Regions from separate parts of the Streptomyces sp. NPDC060028 genome, predicted to be linked through region 1. Evidence: riboswitches for the same ligand, from Rfam matches in the RefSeq annotation. Region 1 holds a riboswitch; the other holds the start of a gene.
What was found. Region 1 has a riboswitch for S-adenosylmethionine ahead of thrC (threonine synthase). Riboswitches for the same ligand answer to the same signal wherever they lie in the genome.

Region 1 (14,140 bases):
GGGGTCGAATTCTCCCGCCGCCGGGGCGCACACCGTCGCCGCCGAGAGGGCGACGGCGCGGATCAGCCGGGCCGGCCAGTCCAGGCCCTCGGTGAGCGCCGACAGCAGGCCCGCGACCGCGGAGTCCCCGGCGCCGGTGGGGTTGCCGGACAGGACGCGCGGCGGGGCCGCCTGCCAGGTGCCCTGGGCGGTGGCGGCGAGCAGCCCGTCCGGGCCGAGCGAGGTGACCACCGCGTGCGCGCCCCGGCGGCGGGCGTCCCGGGTGGCGGGCAACGGGTCCCGGGATCCGGTCAGCTCGGCGAGCTCGGCTGCGTTCGGCTTGATCACCTCGGGGCGGGCGGCGACCCCGCGGCGCAGCGCCTCGCCGCTGGTGTCGAGCAGGACGGGTACGCCGGCCGCGCGGGCAGCCCGTACGAGAACGGCGTACGCGCCCACCGGCACGCCCGGGGGCAGGCTGCCGCACAGGGCCACCGCGCGGGCGCCCGCGAGGAGGTCCTCGTACCGGCCGAGGAACGCGGTCCACTCGGCGGAACCGATCAGCGGGCCCGGCTCGTTGAACTGCGTGGTGTCGCCCGAGGCCTCGTCGACCACGGCCAGGGTGCGGCGGGTGGTTCCCGCGCAGGGGACCAGGGCGTCGGTCACCCCGGGGCAGCCGGCGAGCAGTTCGGTCACGACCGCGCCGGTGCGGCCGCCCGCGAAGCCGGTCGCCGTCGCCTCGTGGCCGAGGGCCGCCAGGACCCGGGCGACGTTGACGCCCTTGCCGCCGGGGCGCTCGGTGACGTCGGTGACCCGGTGCGAGGCGTGCGGGTGCAGCCGCGGCACGCGGTAGGTGACGTCGAGTGCGGTGTTGAGCGTCACGGTCAGGATCATGGGCCACCCCGGTCTTCCTCGGTGCCGGGATCATGCCAAACGAAGAGCGGTCGGCCCAGTCCTCCGGGCCGACCGCTTCCGTGCGTACAGCCGCTTGGCCGCCGGATCTCCGTCGGATCTCTCGTCGGATCTCTTGTCGGATCGCCGCTCAGGCGACCGGGTTGACGATCCATTCGCCGCGCCGCATGACGCCCTTGACGTCGAAGGCGGCGTCCAGGACCACCAGGTCGGCGTACTTCCCGGGCTCCAGCGAGCCGACCTGGTCGTACAGGCCGAGCAGCTTGGCCGGGTTGGCGGAGATCGCCTGGACCACGGACTCGACGGGCAGCTCGTCCACGGTCACCGACCGCTTGAACGCGGTGTCCAGGGTGAGGGTGGAGCCGGCGATCGAGCCGCCCTCGACCAGGCGGGCCACGCCCTCCTTGACCTCGACCTCCAGCGGACCGAGGTGGTAGATCCCGTCGCCGAAGCCGGCCGCGTCCATCGCGTCGGTGATCAGCGCCACGCGGTGCGCGCCCGCGTGGTGGAAGGCCAGCTCCAGCATGGCCGGGTGCAGGTGCGTGCCGTCGTTGATCAGCTCGACGGTGACCCGCTCGTCCTCCAGCAGCGCCGCGATCGGGCCCGGGGCGCGGTGCTCCATGCCCGGCATCGCGTTGTAGAGGTGGGTGGCCACGGTCGCGCCCGCGTCGATGGCCTGGCGCGTCTGGTCGTACGTGGAGTCCGTGTGGCCGATCGCGGCGATCACCCCGTGCTCGGCCAGCAGCCGTACGGAGTCCAGGCCGCCCGGCAGCTCGGTGGCGAGGGTGAACATGCGGGCGGCGCCGTGTGCGGCGTCGACCAGCTTGCGGACCTCGGCCGGGTCGGGGTCGCGGAGCAGGTCCTCCTTGTGGGCGCCCTTGCGGCAGGGGTTGATGAACGGCCCCTCGAAGTGGATGCCCGCGATCTCGCCCTGCTGGGTCAGCTCGGCGAGGAGTCCGGCGCGGCGGGCCAGCTCGTCGAGGTCGCCCGTGACGGTGGAGGCGACCAGGGTGGTGGTGCCGTGCTCGCGGTGGGTCCGCACGCCCTTGAGGACCTCCTCGGCGGTGCCGGAGGTGAAGGACGCGCCGCCGCCGCCGTGGTTGTGCATGTCCACGAAGCCGGGGACGATCCAGTGCCCGGAGAGGTCGACGACGCGCGCGTCCTCGCGGGCGCTGCCGGCGATGCGGTCGCCGTCGACGATGACGCGGCCGCCCGCCACGGTCCCGGTGGGCAGCACCACCCCGGCGCCGGTCAGGACGGTGCTGTGAGCGCTTCCGGACATCAGGCGGGTACCTCCGTGGCGAGTAGATCCCAGGCGAGCAGCCCTGCGCCCAGGCATCCGGCGGTGTCCCCGAGGGCCGCCGGGACGATGTGGGGCAGCCGCTGGAACGTCACGCGTTCCTCGACGGCCGTCCTGAGTGGTGTGAACAAGGTTTCCCCGGCCTCGGCGAGCCCGCCACCGATGATCAGCGTGCGCGGGTCCAGCAGGGTGATCGCCGTGACCAGCCCGTCGGCGAGCGCGCCGACGGCGGCCAGCCAGACCTCGCGGGCGCGCTCGTCGCCGGATTCGACGGCCTTGGCGCAGTCCGCGGCGTCGGCCTCGGGGTCGCCGGAGGCGCTCGCCCAGGCGCGGCTGACGGCGGAGGCGGAGGCGAGGGTCTCCAGGCAGCCGTGCTGGCCGCAGCCGCAGGCGGGGCCGCCGGGGCGGACCACGATGTGGCCGATCTCGCCCGCGTAGCCGTGGGCGCCCGCCTCGATGCGGCCGGCGATGCCGATGGCGCCGGCGATGCCGGTGCCGAGCGGGACGAAGAGGAACCGGTCGGCGCCGCGGCCCGCGCCGATGCGGCCCTCGGCGAGTCCGCCCGTGCGCACGTCGTGTCCGAGGGCGACGGGGATGCCGCCCAGGCGTCTGCTGAGCAGTGCGCGCATCGGTACGTCGCGCCAGCCCAGGTTCGCCGCGTAGACGGCGATCCCGTTCTCGGAGTCGACGATGCCGGGGACGGCGACCCCTGCGGCGGAGGCGGTCGCGCCGTAGCGCTCCCGGCCGAGGGCGAGGAGCTCGGCGGCGAAGTCCTGGATCGTCTCGACGACGGCTTCGGCGCCCCGCTCACGGCCGGTGGCGCGGCGCGCCTCGTGGAGCAGGGTGCCGTCGGCGGCGACCAGGGCGGCCTTCATCCCTGTGCCGCCCACATCGAGGGCGATGACGTGTTCAACGGGTTTCACGGGTGACAGTCTCGCGTGCTCGAAGGGGAAAGGTCTAGTCCACTGAGAGGGATTGTTGAGCCGCCATACAAATTCACGGGCGGAGGCGCGGGGGAGAGCCGGTGAAGAGGAAGGAAAGAGGAAGGGGAGAGACGTCGTCCGGATGTGGCAGAGCCGCCAAAGTGGTGTAGACCTTACGTGGATCGTACGTACAACAAGGGGTGGCAAGAGAACTGTGAAGCGCCGTTACCTGAGCTTGGCCGCGTCCGGCGCCGCACTGTGCCTGACCGCGGTGACGCTGACGGGCTGCGGGGCCGTGTCGGGCCTCACCGGGGACAACGAGGTGACCCTGCGGGTCGTGGCGGCCGACTACGGAGACAATCCGCAGAACTCCTCGGCGGGGTACTGGAAGGAGCTCGCCGCCTCCTTCGAGAAGGGCCACCCCGGGATCGACGTCGAGGTCAGCGTCTACTCCTGGTCGGAGGTCGACGCCAAGGTCGCCGAGATGGTCAAGGCCGGCAAGGCCCCCGACATCGCGCAGATCGGCGCGTACGCCGACTACGCCGCCGACGGCAAGCTCTACACCGCCGACGAGCTGCTCTCCGTGTCGACGGAAGCCGACTTCCTGGCGCCGCTCGCCGACGCCGGCAAGGTCAAGCGGGTCCAGTACGGGCTGCCCTTCGTGGCCAGCACCCGCCAGCTCTTCTACAACGAGAAGCTGCTGACGGACGCCGGGGTCATCCCCAAGGACTCCAAGACCGGCTGGCAGCCCAAGACCTGGGCGGACCTCGAAGCGGCCGCCAAGAAGCTCAAGGCCGCGGGCGCCCCGACCCCCTTCGCTCTGCCGCTGGGCCGCGAGGAGGCGCAGGCCGAGACGATGATGTGGCTCCTGTCGGGCGGTGGCGGCTACACCGACAACGAGGAGGCGTACGCGATCGACTCCCCGGAGAACATCAAGACCTTCGAGTTCCTGCGGGACAAGCTGGTCGGACAGGGGCTGACCGGCCCCGTCGAGCCCGGCAAGCTCGACCGGCAGGCCGCCTTCGAGGCCTTCACGCGGGGCGAGGTCGGCATGCTCAACGGGCACCCGACGCTGCTGAAGCAGGCGGGCGAGAAGGGCCTGAAGTTCGGCATGACGGCCATGCCGACGGTCGACGGGACCGAGCACTCCGCGATGGGCGTCGCCGACTGGGTGATGGCGTTCAAGAACGGGCACCGCACGGAGTCCGGGAAGTTCCTGGACTACCTGTACGAGGCCAAGAACGTGACGGCCTTCACCAACCGCTACGACCTGCTCCCCGTGACGACCAGCGGCTACCGGGCGATGGACGCGGGCACCGGGGGCGCGTCGGCGCAGCTCAAGACCTTCCTGCAGGCCCTGCCGAACGCGCGGCTGTACCCGGTCGGCAAGAAGTCCTGGGCGGGCGTGAGCGAGGACGTCAAGCAGAACATCGGCAAGAGCGTGCAGCCGGGCGGGCAGCCGGAGAAGGTCCTGGAGGGCATCGCGGGCGCCGCGCGGGCGGCCGATCCGCGCTGACGCACCGCCGCCCGGTGGCTGTCAGCGGGCGGCGTTAATCTGGCGGTATGACGGACGAGGGGCGGCTGACCGCTGAGGAAGCGGCCGTGCTCGCGTACGAGGGCCGCACCTGGCCGGGGCCCGGGGCCAAGGAGCGGGCCATACGGGAAGGGCTGGGGATGGCCCCGGTCCGGTACTACCAGCTGCTCAACGCGCTGATGGACGACCCGCGGGCGCTGGAGCACGCGCCGGGCACGGTGAACCGGCTGCGACGCATCCGCGAGGCCCAGCGGGCCCGGAGATGACGGGGCGGGGGCGGCCGGCACGGACGTGGTGCGCGCCGTAGCCGTCGCCCGGCGGGCCCGTTAGGGTCGTCCGTATGGGGAGCCGTCCGCACGACCTGCCGATGCCCGTCACCGCCGCCGGACGCGAGGGGCTCGACGCCCTGCTCCGGTCACCCCGCCGCTCCGTGGTCGCCCTCGACTTCGACGGCACCCTCGCCGAGATCGTCCCCGACCCGGACCAGGCGCGGGCCCACCCCGGGGCCGTCCCCGCGCTCGCCGCGCTGGCCCCCCAGGTGGCGTCGGTGGCCGTGGTCACCGGCCGGCCCGCCGGGGTCGCGGTCCGGTACGGGGGCTTCGCGGGCGTGCCGGGGCTCGAACACCTGGTGGTCCTGGGGCACTACGGGGCCGAGCGGTGGGACGCGGTGACCGGGATCGTTCACGCGCCCGCCGAACACCCCGGGGTGGCGGCCGTACGGGCCGAGCTGCCGGGGTTCCTGGACGCGATCGGGGCGTGGCGCGGCACCTGGATCGAGGAGAAGGGCCAGGCGCTGGCGGTCCACACCCGGCGGGCCTCGGACCCCGCCGCGGCCTTCGAGGCCCTGCGCGAACCCCTGGCCGAACTCGCCGCGCGGCACGGGCTCATGGTGGAGCCGGGCCGGTCCGTGCTGGAGCTGAGGCCGCCGGGCATGGACAAGGGCGTGGCGCTGTCGGAGTACCTGGCCGAGACGGGGGCGGAGGCCGTGCTGTACGCCGGGGACGACCTGGGCGACCTGGCGGCGTACTCGGCGGTGGAGAAACTGCGGACGGAAGGCCTGCCGGGGCTGCTGGTGTGCAGTGGCTCGGCGGAGGTCCCGGAACTGTCCTCCCGGGCCGACCTCGTCCTCCCCGGCCCGGCGGAGGTCACCGGCTTCCTGTCCCTCCTCGCCGCTGCGCTGGCCGGCCGGGCCTGAGCTTGCGCGCGCGGTGCCGTTGCCGGGGCTCCGCCCGGACCCCGCGCCGCAAACGCCGGCGGGGCTGGATGTGGGCCGATGCCGCCTTTTACAGCGCCGCCCGGCACACCAGCCCCGCCGGCGTTCAGGCCCGGAGGTCGGCCAGCTGGGCCGTGAACCACCGGGCCGGAGGAAGGGCGGTCGCGGCGGCCGCCAGCCGCTTCGTACGCTCCGCCCGCTCCGCCTCCGGCATGGACAGCGCCGCGTGCAACGCCTCCGCCGTCTGCGTGACGTCGTACGGGTTCACCGTCAGCGCGTCCTCGCGGAGCTCCGCGTACGCCCCCGCCCCCGTCGACAGCACCAGCACGCATCCCGCCTCCGACACCACCGGGATCTCCTTCGCCACCAGGTTCATCCCGTCCCGCACCGGGTTCACCAGCGCCACGTCCGCCAGCCGGTACGCCGCCAGCGAGCGCGCGAAATCGTCCTGCACCGACACCAGCACCGGCTGCCAGTCCTCCGTGCCGAACTCCGCGTTGATCTCCGCCGCCAGCTCCGCCACCGACTCCGTGTACGTCCGGTACACCGCCAGGTCCTGCCGCGACGGGTACGCGGAAGCCAGGTGCACCACCCGCTCCTGCCACTCGGGGTGGACCGTCAGCAGCTCCCGGTAGGCCAGCAGGCCGCGCAGGATGTTCTTCGACAGCTCGGTCCGGTCCACCCGCACGATCGTCTTGCGGCCCGCGACCTCCGCCCGCAGCCCCGCCAGCTTGTCGTCCACCTCCGGCCGGTGCGCCAGCGCCCGCAGCTCGTCCGCGTCGACCCCGAGCGGGTACGGGGTCACCTCGGTGAAGCGGCGCCCGCCGTGACCGGTGTGCAAGACCCCGCGCTGCTGCGGCTCCGCGACGCCGGTCGCGTCGTCCATGGCCGCGCCGCTGATGAAGCCGGCCGCCCACTCCCACGTGTGGAAGCCCAGCCGGTCCGCCCCGAGCATCCCCCACAGCAGCTGGCCGCGGACGTCGTCCGGGAGCATGCGCAGGAAGTCGGGGGACGCCCACGGCGTGTGCGTGAAGTGCCCGATCCGCAGGTCCGGCCGCAGTTCCCGCAACTGCCCCGGCACCAGTGCCAGGTGGTAGTCCTGGACCAGCACGCAGGCCCCGTCGGCCGCCTCCTCGGCAAGAGCCCCGGCGAAGGCCCGGTTGTACGCCACGTACGAGTCCCACTGCCGCCGGAACTCCGCGTCGAAGACCGGCGTGCGCGGGCTGTCGTACAGGTGGTGGTGGGCGAACCACAGCACCGAGTTCGCGATGCCGTTGTAGGCGTCGTCGTACACCGTGGGATCGATGTCCAGCATCCGGACACCCGGCTCGGCCACGCCCCGGCGCACCGCCTCCCGGTCCGCCTCGGACAGCGCGGCGCAGATCCACAGCGCCCCCGGCTGCTGCGCGAGCGCCGCGGAGAGGCCGGAGACGAGACCGCCCCCGCCGCGCCGGGCGCTGAGGCCGCCGTCGGCGGCGAGGGCGTACGAGAGCGGGCCGCGGTTGGCGGCGACGAGTACCTGAGAAGCCATGCGGCGAACCTAGCCCGGGCCGCCCCCGCTCAAACGTCCGGGCGAAACACCCCGCCCGCTCACGCCACGCGGCGCCGCGCGTACTCCTCGATCTCCCGCATGGGCGGCCGCTCCTCCGTGTCCACCGCGTACGTGCGCGGGATGAAGCCGTCCGGCCCGCGCTCGAACTGCGTCAGCTCCGGCCGTACGAGGTGCCCGCGCGAGAGGCGCAGCTGGGCCGTGCGGTAGATCGCCGCGGCCATCCGGCCCAGCGCCTGGCCGTCCTGGTGGCGGTGCAGCCGTACGCCCACGTCCACCTGGGCCAGCGCGTCCAGCCCGACCGTGTGCAGCGCGTCCACCAGCAGGCCCAGCTCGACGCCGTAGCCGACGGGGAAGGGCAGGCGCTCCAGCAGGGAGCGGCGTACGGCGTACTCACCGCCCAGCGGCTGGACGAAACCGGCCAGTCTCGGCCAGTGCAGATTGAGCAGCGGACGCGCCACCAGCTCGGTGACCCGCCCGCCCTGGCCCGGGGCGTCGCCCAGCGGGCGGTCGTACATCGCCTTGACGAACTGCACGTCCGGGTCGGTCAGCAGCGGGCCGACGATCCCGGACACGAAGGTGGCGGAGAAGTCGCGCAGGTCGGCGTCGACGAAGCAGACGACGTCGCCGGTGGTGGCCAGCAGCGAGCGCCACAGCACCTCGCCCTTGCCGGGCAGGGGCTCGATCCGCGGCAGGATCTCGTCGCGGTGCACCACCCGGGCGCCGGCCTTCGCCGCGACCTCCGCCGTGCGGTCGGTGGAGCCCGAGTCGATCACGACCAGTTCGTCCACCAGGGGCAGCGGCAGTCCCTCGATCAGATCGCGCCGGATCACCTCGACGATGTCGCCGACCGTCGCCTCCTCGTCGAGCGCCGGCAGCACCACGCTGACCGTGGTCCCCGCCGCCCGCTTGGCGCGAAGCAGCTGGTCGAGCGGTCGGTCGGCGGCGGACCAGGAGCGGTCTGCCAACCAGCGCTCCACCTCTTCCAGCACCTTCTGCACTCCCTGGGTCGTCCGAAATGTGATCCATCTCGCGGTTCGGACGGCTGTCTCAACCGCCCGGGCCTTCGGTTACAGTCTTGAACAACGCGAAGGTCCACCGCATGCCGGGGGTCCCCGCGTACAAACGCCCGGGCGCGCCATGGAGCGCGTCGCCCGGTGCCATACCGCTCATCCAGAGGGGCAGAGGGACACGGCCCGTTGAAGCCCCGGCAACCCTCCAGTCGGTTCTCGCGATGCGTTTTGCGCACCCACGCGAGGTCCCCGGCTAGGGAAGGTGCCAATTCCGTCTCATGGCGAAGTGCGCCATGGGGAAGATGAGGAGAAAGGGCCTCGCCGTCATGGCTGCACAGACTGTCGCCACCTCTGCCAACCCGGGAACCGTCGATCTCGGACCCGCCACCGGCCTTTCCTGTCGCGAGTGTGGTACCCGCTTCGAGCTCGGTCCCATCTTCGCGTGCGTCGAGTGTTTCGGACCGCTGGAAGTCGCCTACGACCTTCCCACCGGTGACCCCGAGGCCCTGCGTGCCGCGATCGAGGCCGGCCCGAACAACATCTGGCGCTACGCGCCGCTGCTGCCCGTCCCGGCCGACGTGGCCTCCAAGCCGAGCCTGAACCCGGGCTTCACCAAGCTCGTGGACGCGGCCAACCTGGCCAAGGAGCTCGGCGTCACCGGCAAGCTCTACGTCAAGGACGACTCCGGCAACCCGACGCACTCCTTCAAGGACCGCGTCGTGGCCATCGCCGTGGAGGCCGCCCGCGCCTTCGGCTTCACCACCCTGTCCTGCTCCTCCACCGGCAACCTGGCCGGCGCCGTCGGCGCCGCGGCCGCCCGGGCCGGCTTCCGCTCGTGCGTGTTCATCCCGCACGACCTGGAGCAGGGCAAGGTCGTCATGGCCGGTGTGTACGGCGGCGATCTGATCGGCATCGAGGGCAACTACGACGACGTCAACCGCTTCTGCTCCGAGCTCATCGGCGACCCGCTGGGCGAGGGTTGGGGCTTCGTCAACGTCAACCTCCGCCCGTACTACGGCGAGGGCTCCAAGACGCTGGCGTACGAGATCTGCGAGCAGCTCGGCTGGCAGCTGCCCGACCAGATCGTGATCCCGATCGCGTCCGGCTCGCAGCTCACCAAGATCGACAAGGGTCTGCAGGAGCTCATCAAGCTGGGCCTGGTCGAGGACAAGCCGTACAAGATCTTCGGCGCCCAGGCCGAGGGCTGCTCCCCGGTGTCGACCGCCTTCAAGGCCGGCCACGAGGTGGTGCGCCCGCAGAAGCCGAACACCATCGCCAAGTCGCTGGCCATCGGCAACCCGGCGGACGGCCCGTACGTCCTGGACATCGCCCGCCGCACCGGCGGCTACGTCGAGGACGTCAATGACGAGCAGGTCGTCGAGGCCATCAAGATCCTGGCGCAGACCGAGGGCATCTTCGCCGAGACCGCGGGCGGCGTGACCGTCGGCGTGACGAAGAAGCTCATCGAGAACGGGCAGCTCGACCCGGCGCTGACCACCGTGATCCTGAACACCGGTGACGGCCTGAAGACCCTGGAGGCGGTGGCCGCGGACAGCGGGCAGACCGCCACCATCCGCCCCAGCCTGGACGCGTTCCGCGCCGCCGGCCTGGCCTGACCCTCCCCTGCACTCCGGAAAGGCAGTAGCGCCATGAGCGTCAACGTCCGCATCCCCACCATCCTGCGCACCTACACCGGCGGCAAGGCCGAGGTCCCCGCCGAGGGCACGACCCTCGCCGAGGTCATCGAGTCCCTGGAGAAGAGCCACCCGGGCATCGCCGCGCGCGTCCTGGACGACCAGGGCAAGCTGCGCCGCTTCGTGAACGTCTACGTCAACGACGACGACGTGCGCTTCGAGGGAGGGCTGCAGGCGGCCACGCCGGAGGGCGCCGGGGTCTCGATCATTCCGGCCGTCGCGGGCGGCTGCCGCTGATCCGGCGGCGTGCGATTGAGTGCTGCTGACACGTAAAACCTAGAATTGCCCCCTCCGGTAATAAGCGGAGGGGGCAATTCTGCTTGATTGGGCGCGGTAGAGTTGGGGAAGTCCCCTCCGCTGTTCTTGCCTACCGCATATGAGCGGGTCGTGTGAGGGTTGACATTGAGTCAACATGCAAGCGCGCTATGGGGTGTTTGAGGCCCTATGCCGGGTCCGAGTTGCCCGGGAAGATGCCAGCATTTCACTCTATTTCAATCTTTCCCCGTGTCCAGAATTCTCGTCGGATTGACCTGTTGCAGACAGCAGCGGTGCGGATACATTCAGCCCCGGTCGAGGCGTTCCGGCGCAAGTTCTGACCCGGGACCGCGAAGTGCGGTCCCGCGCAAGGGCCAGTAATAGGGGAGTTAGGCATGGCTCAGGGCACCGTCAAGTGGTTCAACGCGGAGAAGGGCTACGGCTTCATCGCGGTCGACGGTGGTGCGGATGTGTTCGTCCACTACAGCGCCATCCAGATGGACGGATACCGCACCCTTGAAGAGGGTCAGCGGGTCGAGTTCGAGATCTCGCAGGGCCAGAAGGGTCCGCAGGCGGACATGGTCAAGCTCGCACTCGGCTAGTCCCGGCGCGATCGACCACCGACGCCACGTATACGAGGGGCCCACATCCTGGACACGGGATGTGGGCCCCTCGCGCGTCGTGCCCGATCGGCCCTGTCCCACCTGCCTCTTCGCCGGGCGTTGCCCGAAGCCGCTTGCACTCGCGGGGGTCGAGTGCTAATCATTGGCGTTAGCACTCTCCAGGTGAGAGTGCTACTAAGACGAGGACCGGGTCGGTGAGGCCCGCAGGGTCCGGCGGGAAGGAACCGCCGGGCACTCAGGCCGTCCGTCGCGGGCGCGGGCGCGGTCCGGGAGCAATCCACCGCTGTCCGGGAGGACCACTTCAGATGGCCAAGATCATTGCGTTCAACGAGGAGGCCCGGCGCGGTCTCGAGCGAGGCATGAACCAGCTCGCCGACGCCGTCAAGGTCACCCTTGGCCCCAAGGGTCGCAACGTCGTCCTTGAGAAGAAGTGGGGCGCCCCCACGATCACCAACGACGGCGTCTCCATCGCCAAGGAGATCGAGCTCGAGGACCCGTACGAGAAGATCGGCGCCGAGCTGGTCAAGGAAGTCGCCAAGAAGACGGACGACGTCGCCGGCGACGGTACGACCACCGCCACCGTGCTCGCCCAGGCGCTGGTCCGCGAGGGCCTGCGCAACGTGGCCGCCGGTGCGAACCCGATGGCCCTCAAGCGCGGTATCGAGAAGGCCGTCGAGGCCGTCTCCGCCGCCCTGCTCGACCAGGCCAAGGACGTGGAGACCAAGGAGCAGATCGCTTCGACCGCCTCCATCTCCGCCGCCGACACCCAGATCGGCGAGCTCATCGCCGAGGCCATGGACAAGGTCGGCAAGGAAGGCGTCATCACGGTCGAGGAGTCCCAGACCTTCGGTCTGGAGCTCGAGCTCACCGAGGGCATGCGCTTCGACAAGGGCTACATCTCGGCGTACTTCGCCACCGACATGGAGCGTATGGAGTCGGCTCTCGACGACCCGTACATCCTGATCGTCAACTCGAAGATCGGCTCGGTCAAGGACCTGCTGCCGCTCCTCGAGAAGGTCATGCAGTCCGGCAAGCCGCTGCTGATCATCGCCGAGGACGTCGAGGGCGAGGCCCTCTCGACCCTGGTCGTCAACAAGATCCGCGGCACCTTCAAGTCCGTTGCCGTCAAGGCCCCGGGCTTCGGCGACCGCCGCAAGGCCATGCTCGGCGACATCGCCATCCTCACCGGTGGCACGGTCATCTCCGAGGAGGTCGGCCTCAAGCTCGAGAACGCGGGCCTGGACCTGCTGGGCCGCGCCCGCAAGGTCGTCATCACCAAGGACGAGACCACCATCGTCGACGGTGCCGGTGACAGCGACCAGGTCGCCGGTCGCGTGAACCAGATCCGCGCCGAGATCGAGAACTCCGACTCGGACTACGACCGCGAGAAGCTCCAGGAGCGCCTCGCGAAGCTGGCCGGCGGCGTGGCCGTCATCAAGGCCGGCGCCGCGACCGAGGTCGAGCTCAAGGAGCGCAAGCACCGCATCGAGGACGCCGTTCGCAACGCGAAGGCGGCCGTCGAGGAGGGCATCGTCGCCGGTGGCGGCGTGGCCCTGCTCCAGGCCTCCGCGGTCTTCGAGAAGCTCGAGCTCACGGGCGACGAGGCGACCGGCGCCAACGCCGTGCGTCTGGCCCTGGAGGCCCCGCTCAAGCAGATCGCCGTCAACGGTGGTCTCGAGGGTGGCGTCGTCGTCGAGAAGGTGCGCAACCTCCCGATCGGTCACGGCCTCAACGCCGCGACCGGCGAGTACGTCGACATGATCGCCGAGGGCATCATCGACCCGGCGAAGGTCACCCGCTCTGCCCTGCAGAACGCGGCGTCGATCGCGGCCCTCTTCCTCACCACCGAGGCCGTCATCGCCGACAAGCCCGAGAAGGCCGGCGCCGGCGCGCCGGGCGGCATGCCGGGCGGTGACATGGACTTCTGATCGGCTGCGGCTCCGGCCGCCGGTTGATCGGCTGTTCTCGAACGAGGGCGGCACCTCCACGGGGGTGCCGCCCTCGGGCGTTCCCGCGGCCCGCTGGAGGCCCGCCTGCCCGGCCCGTGGGACACGGCGCCGCGGACCGGGCGGGTTTGGTTGACTGCTGGCATGACTGACTTGTTCGTCAAGATCTGCGGTCTGAAGACTGCGCACGACGTCGACGTGGCCGTGGCGGCAGGGGCCGATGCCGTCGGCTTCGTCTTCGCGCCCGGCAGCCCGCGGACGGTCGACGCCGCCACCGCCCGGGCGCTGGTCGCGCGGGTGCCGGACGGGGTGCTCACCGTCGGGGTGTTCCGGGGGCAGCCGGTGGGGGAGGTGCGGCGGTTCGCCGAGGAGAGCGGCGTACGGGGCGTACAGCTGCACGGCGAGGAGGGCCCCGAGGACTTCGCGGCGCTGCGCGCCGAAGGCCGGACGCTGCTGCGGGCCACCGCCGAGCACGTCGAGCGCTGCGGCGAGTACGGGGAGGACCTGCTGCTGCTCGACGCGCCCGACCCGGGCTCCGGCAAGCCGTGGAACTGGGGGTCGGCGGACTTCACCGCGCCGAAGGGGCACTGGCTGCTCGCGGGCGGCCTGAACGCGGGCAATGTGCGGGAGGCCGTCGAGACGACCGGCGCATGGGGCGTGGACGTCTCCTCCGGCGTGGAGCGGGAGCGCGGGGTGAAGTCCCCCGAGCTGATCCGGGCCTTCATCGAAGCCGCCCGGGGCACCTCGGCCTGAAGGACCCACGGTAGTCATACGATTACCCTGAGCGAGATCCCGCGTGTGGCGCCGGGCCCAGCGGGCAGAAAATCCCCATGGACCCGGACATGCTCGGATGGCTGCGGCGCCTGACGCGCCGCCTCGCTCCAGGCGGGGGCGGAGGCGGGGCGGCGGTGTTCACCCCCCGCAGCGCCCCCGTCTTCACCGCCGACTTCACCTCGCCCGCCCAGTGGGTCGCCGGCCGCTCGTGGGCGTATCCCGACGGCGGCCCGGTCAACCCGGGCGACAACAAGCTCGACCACCTCGTGGCCGACCCGCACTACAGCCGCGGCGGGGTCTTCCGGGCGACGCGGCGCCCCGACGGCAACTGGGACACCGGGCTGCTCACCACCGAGGGCAGCGACGAGGACTTCATGGTGCGCACCGGCGACGTGCTGGAGGCCCGCGTCCGGCTGCCGGTGGAGCTC
Region 2 (14,140 bases), on a different contig from region 1:
CGACAACCCGCTGTCAGCCCGCCCGTTCGACGCGGGCGATCAAGTCGCCTTCAACCAGTCCTCCGGCAGCCGCCCCGTCGACCCCGACAAGCCCCTCGAGGTGACGGCCAAGAGCGGCGACGGCCGGATCACCGACGTGACCGCCGTCGACAACCACGGCCGCCGCCTGGCGGGCGAACTGTCCGCCACCGGCGACCGCTGGCACAGCACCGCCCCGATGGCCGCGGGCGTGCGCTACACGGTCACCGTGAGCACGGAGGACCAACGAGGCGCTCCAGGGCAGCGCACGCTGACTTTCGACACCACCCCGGCCAAGAAGGTCCTCAAGGTGGAATTCGGCCCTGACGCGGGCAAATACGGCGTCGGACAGCCCATCACGGCCGAACTCAACGAGCCGGTGAAGGACAAGGCCGCCCGAGCCGTCATCGAGCGGGGCCTGATCGTCGACGCCCCGTCCGGCGTCGAGGGCGCCTGGTACTGGGTGGACGACAAGACCCTCCACTACCGGCCCAAGGACTACTGGCCCGCCAACACCGAGGTCTCCGTACGGAGCAACCTGGAGGGCGTCAAGATCTCCGACGACTTCCACGGGGTCGCCGCGAAGCCGCTCAAGCTGGAGATCGGCGACCGCGTCGAGGTCACCACCGACGCCTCCTCGCACTACCTCACGTTCAAGCGCAACGGAGAAGTGATCAACACCATCCCGGTGACCACCGGGAAGCCGGGCTTCTCCACCCGCAACGGCATCAAGGTGGTGCTCGGCAAGCAGTACTACGTCCAAATGCGCGGCGACACGGTCGGCATCGGCGGCAGCGAGTACTACAACCTGCCCGTCTACTACGCGACCCGTGTCACCTGGAGTGGTGAATACGTCCACGCCGCGCCGTGGTCCGTCGGCTCCCAGGGCTACGAGAACGTCAGCCACGGCTGCACCGGCATGAGCACCGGCAACGCCGCCTGGTTCTACGAGAACATCACCGAGGGCGACATCGTCAAGGTGATCAACAGCATCGGCGACGACATGGACAACTTCGGCAACGGCTACGGCGACTGGAACCTCGACTGGAAGGACTGGCGCGAGGGCAGCGCCCTCCTCAAGGGCACCCAGGAAGGCCGCAGCCCCGTCGACCAGGCGCGCCTGCGCCCGCAGGTCTGAGGCCGCCTCCGCCAGGCGGACACGCCCGAGGGCCCAACAGGCCCCGGCCAGGGCCGTGCAGGCCCGTACGGCCCCCACCGGCGCGGCCGGAGCGCCTACGCGGCCGAGGAAGACAGCCGCGCGCGCAGCAGACCCGCCAGGGCGGCCGCGAACTCCACAGGATCCACCGGAAGGGTGACGGCGGCGTCCGCGCGGCTCCACGTGGCCAGCCAGGCGTCCTGGGGGCGTCCCATGAGCAGCAGCACCGGCGGGCAGTTGAAGATCTCGTCCTTGATCTGCCGGGCCACGCCCATGCCCCCGGCCGGGGCCGCCTCGCCGTCCAACACGCAGACGTCGATGCCGCCCGCATCCAGCTCCGTCAGCACGGCCGGCAGCGTGGCGCACTCCAGGAACTCCACGGGCGGCAGGTCCGCGGCCGGCCTGCGCCCGGCCGCCAGCCGCACCTGCTCCCGGGTGCCCGCGTCGTCGCTGTAGACCAGAACCCGCGCAGTCGCCCGCATTTCGTTCCTCCACGTATCCGCGAAAAACGCTGATGATGCGCGGGATGCTACTCCGTCCGACCCGGTGTCAACATCGGTTCGGACAGCATCTCTGATGGGCCGTTCGGGCCTTGCACACGCCCCTGACACTCCGAACGGCACCCCCCGGGGTGAGGGCGGGATAAGCGACCGACATAATGTCGGTCGTGGCGACAGCAACGACAGTAGATACCGGGCACGCGCACCCGACGGTCAACCGGCCGAACCTCGTCAGCGTCGGAACCATCATCTGGTTGAGTTCCGAGCTGATGTTCTTCGCGGCCCTCTTCGCGATGTACTTCACCCTGCGATCCGTGACAGGCGCCGAGTACTGGACAGAACAGGCATCGTTCCTGAATCTGCCCTTCTCGGCGACGAACACAACGATCCTGGTGCTCTCCTCGCTCACCTGCCAGCTCGGCGTATTCGCCGCCGAGCGCGGTGACGTGAAGAAGCTCAGGACGTGGTTCATCATCACGTTCGTCATGGGTGCCATCTTCATTGGCGGCCAGGTGTTCGAATACACCGAGCTGGTCAAGCACGAGGGCATCTCCCTCTCGTCTGGTCCGTACGGCTCGGTCTTCTACCTGACCACCGGCTTCCACGGTCTGCACGTGACGGGCGGTCTCATCGCCTTCCTGCTGGTCCTCGGCCGGACGTACGCGGCCAAGAGGTTCACCCACGAACAGGCCACGTCGGCCATCGTCGTGTCCTACTACTGGCACTTCGTCGATGTCGTCTGGATCGGCCTCTTCGCAACGATCTACCTGATCAAGTAGCGAACACGTCGCCGGGCCCGACCCGGCACTCCATCCAGAAACACCGACGCAGAAGATCCTGACACCGGGGTAATCCGTGAAAAAGCTCTCCGCACGACGACGCCATCCGCTGGCGGCGGTCGTCGTTCTACTCCTCGCGCTGGCGGCCACTGGGGGGCTTTACGCCGCCTTCGCCCCCGCGGGCAAGGCGCAGGCCGATGAAACCGCCCAGTCCCTCGCCATCGAGGAGGGCAAGAAGCTCTACGCCGTGGGCTGCGCAAGCTGCCACGGAACCGGCGGTCAGGGTTCCTCTGACGGCCCCAGCCTGGTCGGCGTCGGCTCCGCGGCCGTCGACTTCCAGGTGAGCACGGGCCGCATGCCCGCCCAGCAGCCCGGCGCCCAGGTGCCGAAGAAGCCCGTCATCTACACCCAGGCGCAGATCGACCAGCTCGCCGCGTACATCGCCTCTCTCGGCGCGGGCCCCATCACGCCGCACGAGAAGCAGTACGACCCGGCGGGTGCCGACATCGCCAAGGGTGGTGAGCTGTTCCGCAACAACTGCGCGCAGTGCCACAACTTCACCGGTGAGGGCGGCGCGCTGACGAACGGCAAGTACGCCCCCAACCTTGAGGGCGTCGAGCCGAAGCACATCTACGAGGCCATGCTCACCGGCCCGCAGAACATGCCCTCCTTCCCGGACAGCACCATGCCGGAGAAGCAGAAGAAGGACATCATCGCGTACCTCCAGACCGTGAACGGCGAGAAGTCGACCAGCCCCGGTGGCCTCAAGCTCGGTGGCCTCGGCCCCGTCTCCGAGGGTCTGTTCGGCTGGATCTTCGGTCTGGGTGCGCTGATCGCTGTCGCCGTCTGGGTCGCGGCCCACACCGCTAAGGCCAAGAAGTCATGAGTAGCCAAGACATTCCCGAAGAGAAGCACCTGCCGAGCGAGCAGGGCGACGCGCACCACGGTGGCGTGGCGGTCGCGGACGACCCGTTCGCCGACCCGGGCCTGCCGGTCCACAGGCCGCGCATCCAGGACATCGACGAGGCGGCGGCCAAGCGCTCCGAGCGCACGGTCGCGATGCTGTTCACGCTGTCGATGCTGGCCACGATCGGCTTCATCGCCGCCTACGTGAGCATCCCGGTCGAAAAGATCGTCTTCATCTTCCCGATCGGGAGGGTGAGCGCGCTCAACTTCGCCCTGGGCATGACCCTGGGCACGGCCCTCTTCTGCATCGGCGCGGGGGCGGTCCACTGGGCCCGCACCCTGATGTCCGACGAGGAGATCGCCGACGAGCGCCACGAGATCGCGGCTCCGGCCGACGTCCGGGCCAAGGTCATGCAGGACTTCGCCGATGGCACGGACGAGTCCGCCATCGCCCGTCGTCCGCTCCTGCGCAACACGATGCTCGGCGCGCTGGCCCTGCTGCCGCTGTCCGCCGTCGTGATCCTGCGCGACCTGGGCCCGCTGCCCGAGGACAAGCTCCGCAAGACCATCTGGGCCAAGGGCAAGCTGCTCATCAACCAGAACACGATGGAGCCGCTGCGTCCCGAGGACGTCATCACCGGTTCGCTGACGTTCGCCCTGCCGGAAGGCCTGGAGGAGGAGCAGCACGACTTCCAGGTCCAGATCGCCAAGGCTGCCCTGATGATCGTCCGGATCAAGCCGGAGGACATCAAGGACAAGCAGGAGCTGGAGTGGTCCCACGACGGAATCGTGGCCTACTCCAAGATCTGCACCCACGTCGGCTGCCCGATCAGCCTGTACGAGCAGCAGACGCACCACGTGCTCTGCCCGTGCCACCAGTCCACCTTCGACCTCTCCGACGGCGCCCGAGTCATCTTCGGCCCGGCTGGTCACGCGCTTCCGCAGCTGCGGATCGGCGTCAATGACGAAGGTTTCCTCGAGGCGCTCGGCGACTTCGAAGAGCCCGTCGGTCCTGCTTTCTGGGAGCGCGGATGAGCACTGCCACTGAAACCGAACGCAAAGCGCCTGCCGGCGAGCGCGTAGCCGACTGGGCGGACGGCCGCCTGGGCATCTACGCCCTCGCCAAGGCGAACATGCGCAAGATCTTCCCGGACCACTGGTCCTTCATGCTGGGTGAGATCTGCCTCTACAGCTTCACGATCCTCATCCTCACGGGTGTGTATCTGACGCTGTTCTTCCACCCGAGCATGAACGAGGTCACGTACGACGGTTCGTACGTGCCGCTGCAGGGCGTCATGATGTCCGAGGCCTTCGCCTCGACGCTCCACATCAGCTTCGACGTCCGCGGCGGTCTGCTCATCCGGCAGATCCACCACTGGTCGGCGCTGATCTTCATCGCCGCGATGCTCGTGCACATGATGCGCGTCTTCTTCACCGGCGCCTTCCGCAAGCCGCGCGAGGTCAACTGGATCTTCGGCTTCCTGCTGCTGGTCCTCGGCATGTTCACCGGCTTCACCGGTTACTCCCTGCCGGACGACCTGCTCTCGGGCACCGGTGTCCGCTTCATGGAGGGCGCGATCCTGTCCGTGCCGGTCGTCGGCACGTACCTGTCGTTCTTCCTCTTCGGCGGCGAGTTCCCGGGCGGCGACTTCGTCGCACGCTTCTACTCGGTGCACATCCTGCTGCTGCCGGGCATCATGATGGGCCTGATCGTGGCCCACCTGATCCTCGTCGTGTACCACAAGCACACCCAGTACGCGGGTCCCGGCAAGACCGAGAAGAACGTCGTCGGCATGCCGCTGCTGCCGGTCTACATGGCCAAGGCCGGAGGCTTCTTCTTCCTGGTCTTCGGTGTCATCGCGGCCATCTCGGCCATCGCCTCGATCAACCCGATCTGGGCGCTCGGCCCGTACCGTCCGGACCACGTGTCCACCGGTGCGCAGCCCGACTGGTACATGGGCTTCTCCGAGGGCCTCATCCGTGCCATGCCCGGCTGGGAGATCAACCTGTGGGGCCACACCCTCGTCCTGGGTGTGTTCGTCCCGCTGATCATCTTCCCGCTGGTCCTGGTCGCGATCGCGGTCTACCCGTTCATCGAGTCCTGGGTCACCGGGGACAAGCGCGAGCACCACATCCTGGACCGCCCGCGCAACGTCCCGACCCGGACGGCGTTCGGTGTGGCCTGGCTGGCGTGGTACGTCATCCTGCTGATCGCCGGTGGAAACGACATGTTCGCGCAGTACTTCCACCTGTCGATCAACTCGATCACCTGGTTCGCCCGGATCGGCTTCTTCGTCCTTCCGGTCATCGCCTTCGTCATCACCAAGCGGATCTGCCTCGGCCTCCAGCGCCGGGACCGGGACAAGGTGCTGCACGGTCGCGAGACCGGCATCATCAAGCGCCTGCCGCACGGTGAGTTCGTCGAGATCCACGAGCCGCTCTCGCAGGGCAAGCTGCACACGCTCACCTCGTACGAGCAGTACAAGCCGGTCGAGATCGGCCCGACGGTCGACGAGAACGGTGTCAAGCGCAAGGTGAAGCTCACCGAGAAGCTCCGCGCGAAGCTGAGCAAGGGCTACTACGGCGAGAACAACCAGATTCCGAAGCCCACGGTGGAGGAATACAAGGAGATCCAGAGCGGCCACGGCCACCACTGATCCCCGTGATCCCCGCATGAGGGACTGATTTCGGTCAGTCCTGGTGTCGCCACGGCGAGAGCCCCGTCCAATCATTGGACGGGGCTCTTTGCCGTTCATCTGTGCTGGATAGGCTGAGGGCCTTCCCATCCGACGTGGAATCCCCACTGGCAGCAGGAGCGGACCATGACCGTTGTGACCCCGGCAGGCGGCGACAGCGTGGCGGCCTCCAGCTGGCCGGGCGTCCTCGACGCCCTGCTGAGCGGCCGGGACCTGGGCGCGGACGACACGGCCTGGGCCATGGACAGGATCATGCGCGGGGAGGCCACCGACGCCCAGATCGCCGGCTTCGCGGTCGCCCTGCGGGCCAAGGGCGAGACGGTCGCGGAGATCAACGGCCTGGTGCGCACCATGTACGAACACGCCAACCTGATCGAGGTGCCGGGCCGGACGGTGGACATCGTCGGCACCGGCGGCGACGGCGCCCAGACGGTGAACATCTCCACGATGTCGGCGATCGTGGTGGCCGGTACCGGCGCCAAGGTGGTCAAGCACGGCAACCGGGCCGCGTCCTCCGCGAGCGGGTCCTCCGACGTCCTGGAGAAGCTCGGCGTGAACCTCGACCTCACCCCCCGGCGGGTGGTGGAGGTCGTCGAGGAGGCCGGGATCACGTTCTGCTTCGCCGTGAAGTTCCACCCGGCGCTGCGGCACGTGGCGGCGGCCCGCAAGGAGCTGGGCATCCGGACCACCTTCAACTTCCTGGGCCCGCTGACCAATCCGGCCCGGGTGCGGGCGCAGGCGACCGGTGTGGCCGACGCCCGGATCGCCCCCATCGTGGCGGGCGTGCTCGCCGAGCGGGGCTCCTCCGCGCTGGTCTTCCGGGGCGACGACGGCCTGGACGAGCTGACCACGACCGCGACCTCGCGGGTGTGGTGGGTGCGTGACGGCAAGGTCGAGGAGCAGCCCTTCGACCCGCGCGACGTCGGCATCGACCTCGTCGACGTGTCCGCGCTGCGCGGCGCGGACGCCTCGTACAACGCAGACATCGCCCAGCGCCTGCTGGCCGGCGAGACGGGTCCGGTCCGCGACGCGGTGCTGCTGAACTCGGCGGCCGCGCTGGTGGCCCTGGACCCCGGCACGGGCACGCTGGAGGAGCAGCTGCGGGCCGGCATCGCCCGCGCGGCGCAGTCCATCGACTCGGGCGCGGCCCGGGCGTCGCTGGCCCGGTGGGTGCAGGCCAGCAACCGCTGATCCTTTTCGGCCAAGATCCCCGGTCCGGAATGTGGACCGGGGTCTTGCGGCGGAGGGATCTTGTGGCAGGATGCTCGGCAGGTCACGAGTGACAGCGTTTAGGCCCCGGCTTGCTGTCCGGCAACCCTCCTTCCGTGGCGGGGTGCCCCGGGTGATGACCAGGTCGTAGGCACAAAGGCCTACGGCAAGCGCGGATCCCTCGACACCAGGGGTCCTGGTCTCTCGAGGAGTTTTTCCGTGAGCAAGCGAATGCGATAGGGCGAGTCCGCCCCTTCTTCACCCTCCGTGCGGCCCTCAGTCGTCCGTGCGTCGAGGCAACTCCCGTACCACTGCACGTGTGCGTCCGCGCATCCGCGCACCCACGTACGGGCCATCCGAAGCCATTGCGCCTGTCCTGCCGGGAGATACCGCCATGTCCACGTACCAGAACGCCGCCGCCCCCGCCGCCGTGACCGCCCCCGTCGACCCCGTCTGTGCGGGGCCGCTGCCGGTTCTCGGCCGCGACGTCACCGTGCCGCTCGTCACCGGCGGCGAGGTCACCTACGCCGCCCTCGACTACGCGGCCAGCGCCCCGGCCCTGCAGCGCGTCTGGGACGACGTGGCCGCGTACGCCCCGTACTACGGCAGCGTGCACCGCGGTGCCGGCTACCTCTCGCAGCTCTCCACCGACCTCTTCGAGCAGAGCCGGGTCACGGTCGCCGAGTTCCTCGACTGCCGGGCCGCCGACCAGGTGATCTTCACCCGGTCCACCACCGACTCGCTGAACCTGCTCGCCGCCGTGCTCCCGGCCGACTGCCAGGTCTTCGTCTTCGAGACCGAGCACCACGCCTCGCTGCTGCCGTGGGTGAACGCGCAGGTCACGTACCTCAACGCGCCGCGCACCCCGGACGAGGCCGTCGCCACCCTGGAGCGCGCGCTGGCCGCCCGCGACCCCTACGGCCCGGCCCTGGTCTGCGTCACCGGCGCCTCCAACGTCACCGGTGAGCTGTGGCCCGTGAAGGAACTCGCGGCGGCCGCGCACGCCCACGGCGCGCGCATCGTGCTGGACGCCGCCCAGCTGGCCCCGCACCACCCCGTCTCGGTGCAGGACCTCGACGTGGACTGGGTCGCCTTCTCGGGACACAAGCTGTACGCCCCCTTCGGCTCGGGCGTGCTGGCCGGCCGTGCGGACTGGCTCCGGCAGGCCGAGCCGTACCTGGCCGGCGGCGGCGCCTCCCGCAAGGTCGCCCGGCGCGAGGACGGCGGTGTGGACGTCGAGTGGCACACCACCGCCGCGCGGCACGAGGCCGGCTCCCCGAACGTCATCGGCGTGTACTCGATCGCCTCCGCCTGCCGCGCCCTCACCGAGGCGGGCTTCGACACCCTGGTGGCCCGGGAGCAGGAGCTGATCGCCCAGGTCCGCGCGGGCCTGGCCGAGGTCCCGGCGGTGCGGGTCCTGTCCCTCTTCGGCGACGACGCGCCGCGGGTCGGGGTCATCTCGTTCGTGGTGGACGGCTGGAACAGCTCCCACTTCGCGGCGGCCCTGTCCGCGGAGTACGGGATCGGCGTGCGCGACGGGCTGTTCTGCGCCCACCCGCTGGTCCGCACCCTGCTGGGCAGCGAACCCCAGGCCCAGGGCGAATGCGGAGCCCCGGAGGCCGCCCCCGGCGAGCGCTCGCTGAACGCCATCCGCGTCAGCTTCGGCGCGGGCACCCCCGACGAGCACGTGGAGCGCTTCGTCCGCGCCGTGCGCGAGCTGGTCGAGGACGGCGCGAAGTGGGAGTACCGCACGGAAGAGGGCCGCTGCGTCCCCGCCGTCTGACGGCCCGGCCGGGGGAAGCGGTGCCCGGACCGCTCACCCCGCCGGAGGTGTCAGGCGTCCAGGCCGATGGCGAAGGCGGCTTCCAGGTCGTGCTGGGAGTACGTGCGGAACGCCACGTGGGTGTCCGTCACCTCCACGCCCGGGATCTTGCTGATGCGGCCAGGGATGATGTCCGCCAGGGTCTCGTGGCGGGCGACACGGACGAGCGCGATCAGGTCGTACGTACCCGTGACGGAGTAGACCTCGCTGACGCTGTCCAGCGCGGCGATGGACTCGGCGATCTCGGGGATCCGGTCCACGCTGGTCTTGATGAGCACGATCGCGGTGATCACGGTTGGCTGTCTCCCTCGCTGGCCGTCGCTGGTCGCCTCACTCTAGTCGTACGCCGGTAGCGGACCCACGCGTAGAGGAAGCCGAGCGAGAAGCCCACCACGTGGGCCAGATAGGCGACCCCCGGACCGCTGCCCGCGCGGTGCGCCGCCAGCCACTGGAGTGCGAACCAGAAGAGCAGGACGATCCACGCCGGGAAGCGCAGCGGCAGGAACAACAGGAACGGGAACAGGCTCGTCACCCGGGCCTTGGGGAACAGGCACAGGAAGGCCCCCAGCACCGCCGAGATCGCCCCGGACGCGCCGACCAGCGTCTGGTCCGAGGAGGCGTTCGCCGCCGCGTACACGGCCAGGGCGAGGTAGCCCGTACAGACGTAGAAGCAGAGGAACTCCGCCCGGCCCATCCGTCGCTCCGTCATCGCGCCGAAGACGTGGAGGAAGAGCATGTTCCCCAGCAGGTGCAGCCAGCTGCCGTGGATGAACAGTGCCGTCAGCGGAGTCAGCAGTGCGCGGCGGTCCCCCGTGAACAGCTCGTCCGGGACCACGCCCCAGCGCCGGAAGTACGCCGTCCCCGAGACCAGCAGTTCCCCGCCCGTCCCGTAGCCCGGGTTCAGGCCCGACGCCGGGCCGAGGAGGAACACCACACAGCACGCGGCGATGAGCGTGTGCGTGACCACCGGGCCCCGGGCGGCCTCGCGCAGGGCCTGCCACCTTACGATCATGCGACCGAGCATGACCCAAGCCGACCCACTTGGAGCGGTGGCAGGCCGTAGGGTTACGAGCTGCGCCGTCCGCCACGCACGCGCGGGCGGCTTTGATTGAATGCATTGAACGAGCCTTGAAGGAGAGAGCGGCCTGATGACGGTTCCCCAGCCGACCGACACCACCCGGTGGCGCTGCACCCTGTGCGGCAACCTCACGCGGTTCGACGTCACCCGTTCGTCGAAGGTCGTGGAATACGTCCACCTGGACCTCGCCGGGGAGCCGAAGGTCGAGGAGCGCGAGGTGGTCAATGAGACCATCGAGTCGGTCCGCTGCCGCTGGTGCAACGCGGTGGACCAGATCGAACTCGTGGACAGGCCGGGCGCGGACTCCTGACGGAGCCGTGCCCACACGTACATACGGTAGGGGTGACGGATTGTGGAGCCAGCAAGCGGCGGTGAGCCGGCCGACGCGGCCGGCGACGCCGCGGAGGTGCTCGACCGCCCGCTGCCGGAAGGCGTGCGGCGCCGGGTCGTCGCGCTCGTCTCGGACGCCTTCGGCGGTCTGACGGTCGCGGACCTCCCGGCGCAGCTGCGCCAGTACGCCCGTTTCACCCCGACCCGGCGCGCCAAGTTCGCCGGCAATGCCATGGCGACGGCCGTCGAGACCGACGCCGTCTTCCGCGGCCGGGTCGCCGAGAAGCTCCGCGAGGCGCAGGCCGACCTCGCCGGGGCGCTGGAGTCCGGAGCCCCGCCCGCCGCCGCCGATCCGCTGGACGTGGCGGCGGCCGCGTACGTGCTGCGGCCGGCCGGCTGGGTGAAGCTGGTGGCCGCCGCGGGCGAGGAGGCGCAGCGTGCCGACGCCGAGCGCGTCGGCGAGGAGGCCCGGCGGGAGCTGGACCGCCTCCGCGAGGAACTGGCCCACGTACGGGAGCTGCAGCGCACCGGCGGCGAACAGGTGCGGGTCGAGCTGGACGCGGCCCGCAAGGAAGCGGAATCGCTTCAGCGCAAGCTGCGCAGCGCCCTCAGCGACGTCAAGCGGGGCGAGGCGGCCCTGCGCAAGGTGAACGCCGAGATCGACGGCATCCGCGGTGAGACGGCCGCCCAGGTGGCCGTCGCCGAGAGCGAGAGCCGACGGCTCAAGTCCCGCCTCGCGGAGGTGGAGACGGCCCTGGAGACCTCGCGCAGGGCCACCCGCGAGGGCCGCAGCATCGAGGACATGCGGCTGCGCCTGCTGCTCGACACCGTGCTGGACGCGGCGGCGGGGCTGCGCCGCGAGCTGGCGCTGCCGCCGGTGTCCACGCGGCCGGCGGACACCGTGGACGCGGTGGAGCCGGGCCTGATGACTCCCAAGGACATCGCGGCGCGCGCCCTGTCGGAGACCGATCCGGCGCTGCTGGACCAGTTGTTGGCGCTGCCTCAGGCCCATCTGGTGGTCGACGGCTACAACGTCACCAAGACCGGCTATCCGACGATGCCGCTGGAGAAGCAGCGGCTGCGGCTGCTGGGCGGGCTGTCGATGCTCGCCGCGCAGACGGGCGCGGAGATGACCTGTGTCTTCGACGGCGCGGAGCTGGCGGCCCCCGTGCTGCTCGCGCCGCCCCGCGGGGTGCGGGTGCTGTTCTCCAAGGCCGGGGTGACGGCGGACGAGCTCATCCGCCAACTGGTGCGTGCCGAGCCGCCGGGCCGGCCCGTGGTCGTGGTCTCCACCGACCGTGAGGTCGCCGACGGGGTGGCCAAGGCCGGTGCACGACCGGTGGCGTCCGCATTGCTGCTGAAGCGGCTTTCGCGCGTTTCATAACTACTGGGTCGAATGCCGGAATTGGCAGGGCTCCGAGGGAACGTACCGTCAAGTGGTCTGCACAGAGCGTGCTCTCTAGGTAAAGAAGCTGGTCGGCGAGCGAAATTTTTCCTTGCAGGATTTGAACTGATCACAGAAGGGTCACTAGGGTCACCTCAAACCTTCGTGCGGTAGATCACCCATTCGGGGTGGCAGCGAAGGTGTCGCCGAGCTGCGTTCTTCGGCGGCTCTAGGAAGAAGGAGCTCGCCTTCGTGGCGTCCCACCGTCGACCCAAGCAGCCGACCCGCACTCGCGTGACCGTGCTCACCGTCACCGCGGCCGCGGCCGTGGCCCTCACCGGGCAGGCCGCCAACGCCGCCCCGGCCAAGCCGAGCAAGGACGAGGTCAAGAGCAAGGTCGACGCCCTCTACGAAGAGGCGGAGCAGGCGACCGAGAAGTTCAGCAAGGCCAAGGAGCACCAGGACAAGCTCGAGAAGGAAATCGGGCAGCTCCAGGACCAGGTCGCCCGTGGCCAGGAGGACCTCAACAACCTGCGCGGCACCCTCGGGTCCATGGCGAGCGCCCAGTACCGCACCGGCGGCATCGACCAGTCCCTCGCGCTCTTCCTCTCGGCCGACCCGGACAACTACCTCGACAAGGCCTCCACGCTGGAGCAGTTGAGCGGCAAGCAGGTCGAAGCGGTCCAGAAGATCCAGGCCAAGCAGCGCAGCCTCGCGCAGCAGCGCCAGGAGGCCGCGGGCAAGCTCACCGACCTCGAGGCCACCCGCAAGGAGCTCGGCGAGAAGAAGAAGGCCTCGACGGACAAGCTCGCCGAGGCCCAGGCGCTCCTCAACACCCTGACCGCCCAGGAGCGGACGCAGCTCAAGGACGAGGACAGCCGCGCCAGCCGTGGGCAGAACGACCGCGTCGACCTCGGCGACGTCAAGCCCTCCGGCCGCGCCGGGGCCGCCCTCGCCGCCGCCCAGACCAAGCTGGGCAGCGCGTACGTCCCCTCCGCCACCGGCCCCAACTCCTTCGACTGCTCGGGCCTGACCCAGTGGGCGTACAAGCAGGCCAACGTCTCGATCTCGCGCACCACGTTCACGCAGATCAATGACGGCACCCGGATCGGCAAGAGCCAGCTCCAGCCGGGCGACCTGGTCTTCTTCTACGACGACCTCCACCACGTCGGCCTGTACGCCGGCAACAACACGGTGCTGCACGCCTCGAACCCGCGCGGCGGCGTCAAGTACGAATCGATGAACAACATGCCCTTCCAGTTCGGCGTCCGCGTCGGCTGACGTCCGCCCCGGACACCCCCTCAAGGCGCGCCGTAGACCGCCCATCCGGGCGAATTCCGAGGCCCCGCTCTGACCACACGCCCCGCCGGTGACCTGCGTCTCCGGTGGGGCGTCACTGTGTGTGCCCGTCGGCGGTCGTTGGCCGGTGCGTGTCCACGCGGCTACTGTCTGCCAGCGCGGAACCCGGCACACGGCCGTCCACGGAGGGCGGACCCGGGCCCCGCGCAGCGGAAGGGAGCGGTTTCACGTGGCGTCCCATCGCCGGCCCGGGCTCAGTGCCCTCGACCGGCACACGAAGGTCACCGTCCTCACCGCCGCCGCGGCGGGAGCCGCGGTCGCCATGACGGCCGCATCCGCGAGCGCGGCCCCCGGCCTGCCCCACGAACCGGTCGGAGGGGGCAAGACCAGCGCCCGGGCCCAGGTCGACCGGCTTCTGGAGGAGGCCGAGCAGGCCACCGAGCACTTCAACGAGGCGGGGGAGAAGGCCGACAAGCTCCGCGCCGAGGTCAACCGGACCCAGGACGCGGTGGCCCGCGGCCAGGACCGCATCAACACCATGCGGGGCATCCTCGGCACCTTCGCCGGGGCCCAGTACCGCTCCGGCGGCATCGATCCCGCCGTCGAGCTGATGCTGTCCGAGAGCCCGGACGACTACCTGGAGAAGGCCTCCGCCCTCGACCGGCTGACCGGAGCCCAGGCCCGCCGCCTCGACGAACTGCGCTCCGAGCAGCGCCGGCTCGCCCTGCAGCGCGAGGAGGCCTCCCGCAAGCTCGCCGAACTGGACGTCGTACGCGCGGACGTGGCCCGGCAGAAGCGGGCGGTCACGGCGAAGCTCGCCGCCGCCCGCCGGCTGCTGAACGCGATGCCCACACAGGAACGCGCCGACTTCGAGCGTGCCTCGCGCTCCGGCGGCCGCCCCGACGGGCCGCCCGACCTGCCCTCGCTCGGCCCTTCCTCGGGGCGCGCCGCGACCGCCGTGAT

Region 2: another riboswitch for S-adenosylmethionine. It lies ahead of ACFWBF_RS26435 (aminotransferase class V-fold PLP-dependent enzyme); the one in region 1 lies ahead of thrC (threonine synthase).

The regions. Positions count from the first base shown of each region.
Region 1 covers NZ_JBHWVJ010000008.1:97,887-112,026, forward strand. Annotated here, with positions in the region: gene ACFWBF_RS06965 (1-phosphofructokinase family hexose kinase) at 1-870, opposite strand, end outside; gene nagA (N-acetylglucosamine-6-phosphate deacetylase) at 1,019-2,170, opposite strand; gene ACFWBF_RS06975 (ROK family protein) at 2,170-3,111, opposite strand; gene ACFWBF_RS06980 (extracellular solute-binding protein) at 3,326-4,627, shown strand; gene ACFWBF_RS06985 (DUF3263 domain-containing protein) at 4,675-4,911, shown strand; gene otsB (trehalose-phosphatase) at 4,986-5,840, shown strand; gene ACFWBF_RS06995 (trehalose-6-phosphate synthase) at 5,965-7,389, opposite strand; gene ACFWBF_RS07000 (glucosyl-3-phosphoglycerate synthase) at 7,449-8,399, opposite strand; SAM riboswitch class I at 8,574-8,729, shown strand; gene thrC (threonine synthase) at 8,747-10,036, shown strand; gene ACFWBF_RS07010 (MoaD/ThiS family protein) at 10,070-10,351, shown strand; gene ACFWBF_RS07015 (cold-shock protein) at 10,765-10,971, shown strand; gene groL (chaperonin GroEL) at 11,298-12,920, shown strand; gene ACFWBF_RS07025 (phosphoribosylanthranilate isomerase) at 13,083-13,691, shown strand; gene ACFWBF_RS07030 (beta-glucanase) at 13,769-14,140, shown strand, end outside.
Region 2 covers NZ_JBHWVJ010000062.1:8,256-22,395, forward strand. Annotated here, with positions in the region: gene ACFWBF_RS26400 (Ig-like domain-containing protein) at 1-1,156, shown strand, start outside; gene ACFWBF_RS26405 (hypothetical protein) at 1,252-1,656, opposite strand; gene ACFWBF_RS26410 (heme-copper oxidase subunit III) at 1,833-2,453, shown strand; gene ACFWBF_RS26415 (c-type cytochrome) at 2,530-3,339, shown strand; gene ACFWBF_RS26420 (Rieske 2Fe-2S domain-containing protein) at 3,336-4,394, shown strand; gene ACFWBF_RS26425 (cytochrome bc complex cytochrome b subunit) at 4,391-6,016, shown strand; gene trpD (anthranilate phosphoribosyltransferase) at 6,182-7,246, shown strand; SAM riboswitch class IV at 7,327-7,443, shown strand; gene ACFWBF_RS26435 (aminotransferase class V-fold PLP-dependent enzyme) at 7,659-9,047, shown strand; gene ACFWBF_RS26440 (Lrp/AsnC ligand binding domain-containing protein) at 9,098-9,379, opposite strand; gene ACFWBF_RS26445 (rhomboid family intramembrane serine protease) at 9,376-10,098, opposite strand; gene ACFWBF_RS26450 (hypothetical protein) at 10,235-10,474, shown strand; gene ACFWBF_RS26455 (NYN domain-containing protein) at 10,514-11,878, shown strand; gene ACFWBF_RS26460 (NlpC/P60 family protein) at 12,131-13,159, shown strand; gene ACFWBF_RS26465 (NlpC/P60 family protein) at 13,407-14,140, shown strand, end outside.